Regions from separate parts of the Tsukamurella pulmonis genome, predicted to be linked through region 2. Evidence: riboswitches for the same ligand, from Rfam matches in the RefSeq annotation. Region 2 holds a riboswitch; the other holds the start of a gene.

Region 1 (3,393 bases), 980 kb from region 2:
CGTACGTGATCACGTCGGTGGTGTCGCCGATCCGGCGCAGGCAGGCGCGCGAGGGCGGCAGCATCGACCAGCCGACCTCATGGCCGTGCGTGGAGGCGACGGTGCGCAGCGCACCCGCGTCCTTGAGTGGAGCACCGAGCAGGGCCAGCGGCGCGGCGGCGCCGAACCAGACGGTCTCGATGTCGCGGGAGCGCACCAGGTCCCGGGCGCGGGAAAGAGCATCGGGCGTGGGCAACAGCAGCGTCGTGGGGTGGCGCACCACCTCGAAGGGCTGCGCGGCGTCGTACTCCTCGCTGTCGCGCCACCGCGAGGCGTAGACGACGAGCTCATCGGCGGGCAACTGCCGGACGAAGGCCTGGAGGTAGGTCTGGATGCCTCCGGGGCGGGGCGGGAAGTCGTTGGTGACCAGCAGCGTGCGCGGCATGGTGCCCAAGCCTAGCTAGAAGCGCACCGCCGAGTTGTACGGCCCCGCGGCGTCGATCGGCACGACCTGCACCGGGACGCCGAACGTGGAGGCGTGCACGACCTTTCCGTCGCCGACGTACATGCCGACATGCGTGGCGGCCGAGTAGTAGACGATGATGTCGCCCGGCTGCAGCTCGCCGCGGGAGACGGGGCGGCCGCCGCTCAGCTGCGCCTGCGAGGTGCGCGGCAGCGACTTGCCGGACTGCTGGTAGGCCCACACCATCAGGCCCGAGCAGTCGAACTGGCCGGGGCCCGTGCCGCCCCAGGCGTAGGGCATGCCGACGCGGGTCAGCGCGGCGCGCACGGCCGCGAGCTCCGACGTGCTCCCCGGCGGCACCTTGCTGGGATCGAACGGCGTGGGCGGCCCGATCAGCGACTGGCGCTGCGCGCCGGTCAGCCGGTCGTAGATGGCCTTGATGCGCGCGACCTCCTGCGCGAGGCGCGACTTCTTCTGCTTGAGGTCCGTCGCCTTGCGCTCGGCGTCGGTGCGCGTGTTCTCCGCCGCGGTCGCGGCCTCGGCGGCGCGGGTGGCGGCGGAATCGGCCGCGGCCTTCGACTTCTTGTAGGCGTCGACGGTGGCCACGACGTCACGGTTGATGAAGTCGAGCGTCGACATCTGATCGAGCATCTGCTGCGGCGAGTCGCTGACGAGCAGCGCGTACGTGCGGTTGGTGCGCGAGCCCTTGTAGTTGGCCACCACCACGGCGTCGATCTGCGGCTGCAACGCCGCCTGCCGTGCCTTCACCGCGGCGACCTCACGCTTCGCGGCGACCAGCGTGGCATCGGCCGCGCGCTTGGCGGCGGTGGCCTTCTCGGCCTCCTCCTGCGCCGCCTTGGCCGCCTCGTTCGTGCCCGAAGCCTGCTCGGAGAGCTTCTCGTACTGCTTGAGCGCGGCGTCGGCCGTGTCGGGATCCGCGGTGGCGCTGCCGACCACGGTCAGCCCGGCCACGAGGGCGAGCGCCGCGGACGCGGCGGAGCCGCGCAGCGCCAGGGAGCGGGTGTGGGAGGTCGATGACACGGCCGAGCAGGTCCTTCCAGAGCTGGAGCACGATTGCGAAAGCAACCGTTGCCAGGTTACGTCAGTAACGACGGGCGGAGTAGACCGACATCTCGTTGAGCGGGCTCACCTTGACCGGGATGCCGTAGTTCACCGAGTGGACGACCTTGCCGTTACCGATGTACAGCGCGGCGTGGCTGCCGCCGTTGTAGATCACGATGTCGCCGGCCTGCAGGTCGGAGATCGGAATCGAGCGACCGCCGCCGAGCTGGCCGTAGCTGTCGCGGGGAACGGTGATGCCGGCCTGCTTCATGGACCAGTAGACCAGGCCCGAGCAGTCGAACGAATTGGGGCCGGCGGAGCCGTACGAGTAGGGCAGGCCGGTGCGCGACAGCGCGGCCTGCACGACCTTCGCCTTCGCACCGCCGGGGCGCGCACCCGCAACCGTGGTGACGCCGGGCTTGGGGGCGACGGCCACACCACTGACGACGCCGGGGCGCGCGGAGGTGTTGTGCGTCGCGACGGTCTGCGCGGGCTTGGCGGCCGGCTTCGCCGCGGGCTTCGCCTTCGCCGCGGGCTTCGCGGCCGGCGCGGGGGCGGGCTTCGCCTTCGGTGCGACGGGGGCCGGCGCCGCGGGGGCGGGCGCTGCGAACGCGGCGGCCGGAGCCGCGAGGGTACCGATGGTCACGGCGCCTGCTGCGAAGGCACCGCGAGCGGCGGTGGCACCTCGGCTGGGCTGCGGCTGAAGTCGGTGTTTCGCCACGAAGCGATTCTCCTAAGTTTCTTCCCGACCGCCGACCGAGTTAGCTGACGGGTTCGGGCGAGGAAGATGCCCTACCCCGGAGGCGTGAGCCTCCGGCGATTCACCCCGGATAACGTGTGTGGGTCCCCGGCGAAGCACTGGGGCTTCTTAGGCGGTGACCTCGGGAGACGGGGCGGCTTTCGCCCCGGGCACCTCCGCAAGGTCTCAGAAAGATTACGAAACGGAAACGCACCTGTCTAGCCGGACGCGCCGGTGTGGGCAGAAACGCACAACCCACGGTGCATCTCAGCCCGCGCGTTTGGCCTGGTCAGGCACGACGCGCAGGCGCGGCAGCATTCCCTCGCCGGCGAACGCGGCGATTGCGTCACTCAGGTCCGGATCCGCCGTGACCGTGGGGTCCGCGGGCACCTCCAGCGGCCCGAGGAGGAAGCCCACCGAGCAGTCGCCACACGCACGGGGCTTGGCGGGGCAGGTGGAGCAGTCGATGTGCAGCGCCATGGCGGCGTCCCTTCGTCGTCGGTCTCGATGCCGGCGACGCTAGGCGCGGCGGCTGACAAGTTTCGTGCGCCCGTTCGGTCCGCGAGAACCTGTCGGTGGGGTGTTCTACGGTCGCGCCATGCAGCTGAGCCTGGACGACTGCGAGTCGGGCGTCGTCGACCCGCCCCTGCGGGAGGTGACCTTCGTCGTGGTCGATCTGGAGACCACCGGCGGATCACCCCGCGGCGGCGATGCGATCACCGAGATCGGCGCGGTCAAGGTGCGCGGCGGCGAGGTCCTGGGAGAGTTCGCCACACTGGTCGATCCGGGCTGCGGGATCTCCCCGCACATCACCCACCTCACCGGGATCACCACCGCGATGGTCACCGGCGCGCCCCGGATCGATTCCGTCCTCCCGTCCTTCCTCGAGTTCGCGCACGGCGCCGTCCTGGTTGCCCACAACGCCCGGTTCGACCTCGGCTTCCTCAAAGCCGCCGCGGCCGCCACCGGCACCCCCTGGCCGAAGCCCGCCTCCCTGTGCACCGTGCAGCTGGCCCGGCGCGTGCTGACGCGGGACGAGGCGCCGTCGGTCAAGCTCAGCGAACTCGCCCGCCTGTTCCGCACCGAGACCACGCCGAACCACCGCGCGCTCGACGACGCGCGGGCCACCGTCGAGGTGCTGCACGGGCTG
Region 2 (3,393 bases):
CCCACTGTCTACCGGTCCGTTACTTCGTCACCGGGCCGCGCACGTGGTGACCTTCGTGGGGTCACACGCCCGCGGCGCGAACAGGGGGACACCGAGGTGTCCGGGCACGACGGGCGCGCCCAGCACGCCGTCGGGGATGGTGATGCCGGGGTTGGCGGGGCGCTGCGGCACGTTCGCGGTGGCCGGGTAGACGGGGCGGACCGGCTTGACGCCGGTGCTGGTGCCGGGGACGCCGATCCCGTCGACGCCGACACCGGCCCGCGCGCCGGGCGCCACCGCACCCGCGCCGACGGGGCCCGCAGCGCCGGCGGCGCCGACACCCGCACGGGTGCCGGGGGTGACCGCACCGACACCGGCGGCTCCGCCCGCCGCACCGGCGCCCGCACGAGCAGCGGGCCCGGCCGCGCCGACGCCCGCGGGGATGCCGATACCGGCGGGGATTCCGACGCCGGCGGGGATGCCGACGCCCACCGGGATGCCGACGGGGACGGGGAGGACGCCCGCGGGCGCTGCGACGCCGGCGGGTGCTGCGATGCCCGCGGGGGCTGCGACACCGGCAGGGGCCGCGCCGCGCGCGCCGTTGCCCGCGCCGGTCCGTCCGGCGCCGCCGGGGGCGGTGCCGACGCCCGGGGCGACACCGCCGGGGACGACCACGGGGATCACGCCGGGCACGACGGCGCCCTGGCCGGGCTGCCCGGCGCCCGGACGGGCCGGGGCGGGCTTGGCCGGCTTCGCCGGGGTGACGGACGCACCCGGTGCCGGGGCCGCAGCGCTCGGGGCCGGAGCCGGGGCGGGTGCGACGGGGTTGCAGGGGCAGCCGGGCGTGGCGGCGGCGGGTGCGGCGACGACGAGCCCCGCGGCGGCGAACAGCGCACCGGCGGCGGCGAGCTTGCCTGCGGTCCGTGAGGTGCGGTGGCGAGTGAACATCGGGCCTTCTTTCCTGCCGAGCTTTGCAGTCGCGAACACGACCGGTGATGAACCTAGCAGATAGTGTGCGACTGCAAAACGTTACCCGACCGTGATTCGATCACCGATCGACCGGGATGCCTCCGCGAACGACGAAGGGGGCCGACGGCGTGGTGCCGTCGGCCCCCTTCGGGACGTGATGGAGCGCGTGGGCTCAGTAGCCCTTCGCGGCCGCCTGCTGCAGCATGGAGAGCACGGCGGGATCGACCTGCTGGCCGCCGCTCTGGGCCTGCGAGATGACCTGCTCGATGTACTTCGCGTTGACCGACTGGCCGGGCTTGGCGACCGGCTTCGCGGCGGGCTTGGCCGCAGGCTTGGCGACGGGCTTCGCTGCGGGCTTCGCGACCGGCTTGGCGGCGGGCTTCGCGACCGGCTTGGCGGCGGGCTTCGCGGCCGGCTTGCTCACGGGCTTGGTGGCCGGCTTCGTGGCGCCGGTGTCCGTCGGGGAGACGGTGCGCGGGGTCGGCGCGCCGAGGCCGGTGCCGCAGGACGGCCATGCGCCCTTGCCCTGGCCGGCGAGGACCTTCTCGGCGATCGCGATCTGCTGGGCCTTGCTGGCCTGGTTCGCGGTGGGCGCGTACTGCTGGCCGCCGTAGGCGTTCCAGGTGGACGGGCTGAACTGCAGGCCGCCGTGGTAGCCGTTGCCGGTGTTGATCGACCAGTTTCCGCCGGCCTCGCACTGCGCGACCTGGTCCCACTGGGAATCGGGGGCGGCGTTCGCGGCGGGTGCGGCGAGCGCGAAACCTGCGCCACCGAGCATCGCGCCGGCGGCGGCGATCTTCGCGGCGCTCAGGCTGGTGGTGGACTGCTTGCGGTGACGACCGGTCATCGTGTGAAGTCTTTCCTCTCTACGCGCGTGCGAAGTTAGCTGTCGGGTTCGAGCGAGAGGCTGCTCGGCCGGTTGCCCGGCTTGACCCCTAGGGCGTGCGCCCTGCGGCCGTGCGGCCGCGGATGGTTCCTCCGCCTTCGTCCAGGTGTAGATCGTGGTGCTTTCCCGAATCGGACACTGGACGAAGCTCTGCGCTGCGAACGATCCGGGTGGCTGCTGCTGCGGCCCTCAGCGACGGTAACAGACCCCGCCCCGTGGCCCAACCGTTACCGGACCGTGATTTTGCGGAGTGTGATCGATGTCACCCGGGGGTGTCGGTCGGATCAGCCGCCGGCGAAGGGCGGGAGCACGTCGAGCATCGCCCCGGATGCGGGTGCCGCGACGTCGCGCACGGCGACCTCGTCGAGCAGGTAGCTGCAGCGCGGCAGAACGGCGCTCAGCGCGGGGCGGCGCTCGGCCAGGAGCTCGGCCACCTCGGCGACGGAGGCACCGTCGGGCACCGGGACGCGCTCCTCGGAGACCCCCGCCGCGGCGCGGGCGGCGGCGAAGTAACGGATCAGCACGGCTCAGCCCCCGATCGCGCTCATCGGGCGCGACGGCTGCAGGAACGCCGGGTCGTCGATGCCGTGTCCGGCCTGCTTGCCGAGCATCGCGGCGAGCCAGGCGTCGGCGATCTGCTCGTCGGTCGCGCCGCCGCGCAGCAACGGCTTGAGGTCGGTCTCCTCGGCCGCGAACAGGCAGGTGCGGATCTGGCCGTCGGCGGTGAGCCGCACCCGGTCGCAATCGCCGCAGAAGGGGCGCGTGACCGAGGCGATCACGCCCACCGTCGACGGGCCGCCGTCGACCGTGAAGAGCTCGGCGGGCGCGCTGCCGCGCGGCTCCGCGTGCGGCGTGAGGGTGAACTCGCGGCGCAGCTCGGCGAGGATGTGCTCGGCCGTGATCATGGTGCTGCGGTCCCACGTGTGGTCCGCGTCGAGCGGCATGTGCTCGATGATCCGCAGCTCGTAGCCCGCGTCGAGGCACAGTCGCAGCAGCGGGCGCGCGTCGTCGAGCCGCCCCGGCCCGAGGACGGCGTTGACCTTGACCGGGGTGAGGCCGGCGTCCGCGGCGGCGCGCAGGCCGGCCAGAGCGTCGTCGAGGCGGTCGCGCCGGGTGACCTTCGCGTACTCCTCGCGATCGACCGTGTCGAGCGAGACGTTGACCCGGTCGAGCCCGGCCCCGGCGAGCTTCGCCGCGTGCCGCGCGAGAGAGAGGCCGTTGGTGGTCAGTGAGATCTCGGGGCGCGGTTCCAGCGACGCCGCGTGCGCGACGATCCGGTCCAGGTCGGCCCGCAGCAACGGCTCACCGCCGGTGAATCGGATCTCCGTGATTCCGAGGTCGCGGACGCCGATCGTGATGAGTCGGTCGATCTCGGGGCCGGTCAGCACGTGGTCGTTCGCCAGCCAGGGCAGTCCCTCGGCGGGCATGCAGTAGGTGCACCGCAGGTTGCACCGGTCGGTGAGGGAGACCCGCAGGTCGCGTGCGACGCGCCCGTAGCGGTCGACCAGGGGTTTCACGACTGCTCGCGATCCCCGACGCGACCGCCGATGATCACGGCG

What was found. Region 2 has a riboswitch for cyclic di-AMP ahead of BLQ62_RS19740 (transglycosylase family protein). Riboswitches for the same ligand answer to the same signal wherever they lie in the genome.
Region 1: another riboswitch for cyclic di-AMP. It lies ahead of BLQ62_RS14865 (C40 family peptidase); the one in region 2 lies ahead of BLQ62_RS19740 (transglycosylase family protein).

Annotation. Positions count from the first base shown of each region.
Region 1 covers NZ_FNLF01000002.1:3,037,635-3,041,027, forward strand. The annotation lists gene BLQ62_RS14855 (glycosyltransferase family 4 protein) at 1-424, opposite strand, end outside; gene BLQ62_RS14860 (NlpC/P60 family protein) at 440-1,483, opposite strand; gene BLQ62_RS14865 (C40 family peptidase) at 1,545-2,150, opposite strand; cyclic di-AMP (ydaO/yuaA leader) riboswitch at 2,240-2,389, opposite strand; gene BLQ62_RS14870 (hypothetical protein) at 2,511-2,723, opposite strand; gene BLQ62_RS14875 (DEDD exonuclease domain-containing protein) at 2,842-3,393, shown strand, end outside.
Region 2 covers NZ_FNLF01000002.1:4,018,231-4,021,623, reverse strand. The annotation lists gene BLQ62_RS19745 (hypothetical protein) at 28-927, opposite strand; gene BLQ62_RS19740 (transglycosylase family protein) at 1,121-1,795, opposite strand; cyclic di-AMP (ydaO/yuaA leader) riboswitch at 1,806-1,962, opposite strand; gene BLQ62_RS19735 (MoaD/ThiS family protein) at 2,119-2,358, opposite strand; gene moaA (GTP 3',8-cyclase MoaA) at 2,362-3,351, opposite strand; gene BLQ62_RS19725 (hypothetical protein) at 3,348-3,393, opposite strand, start outside.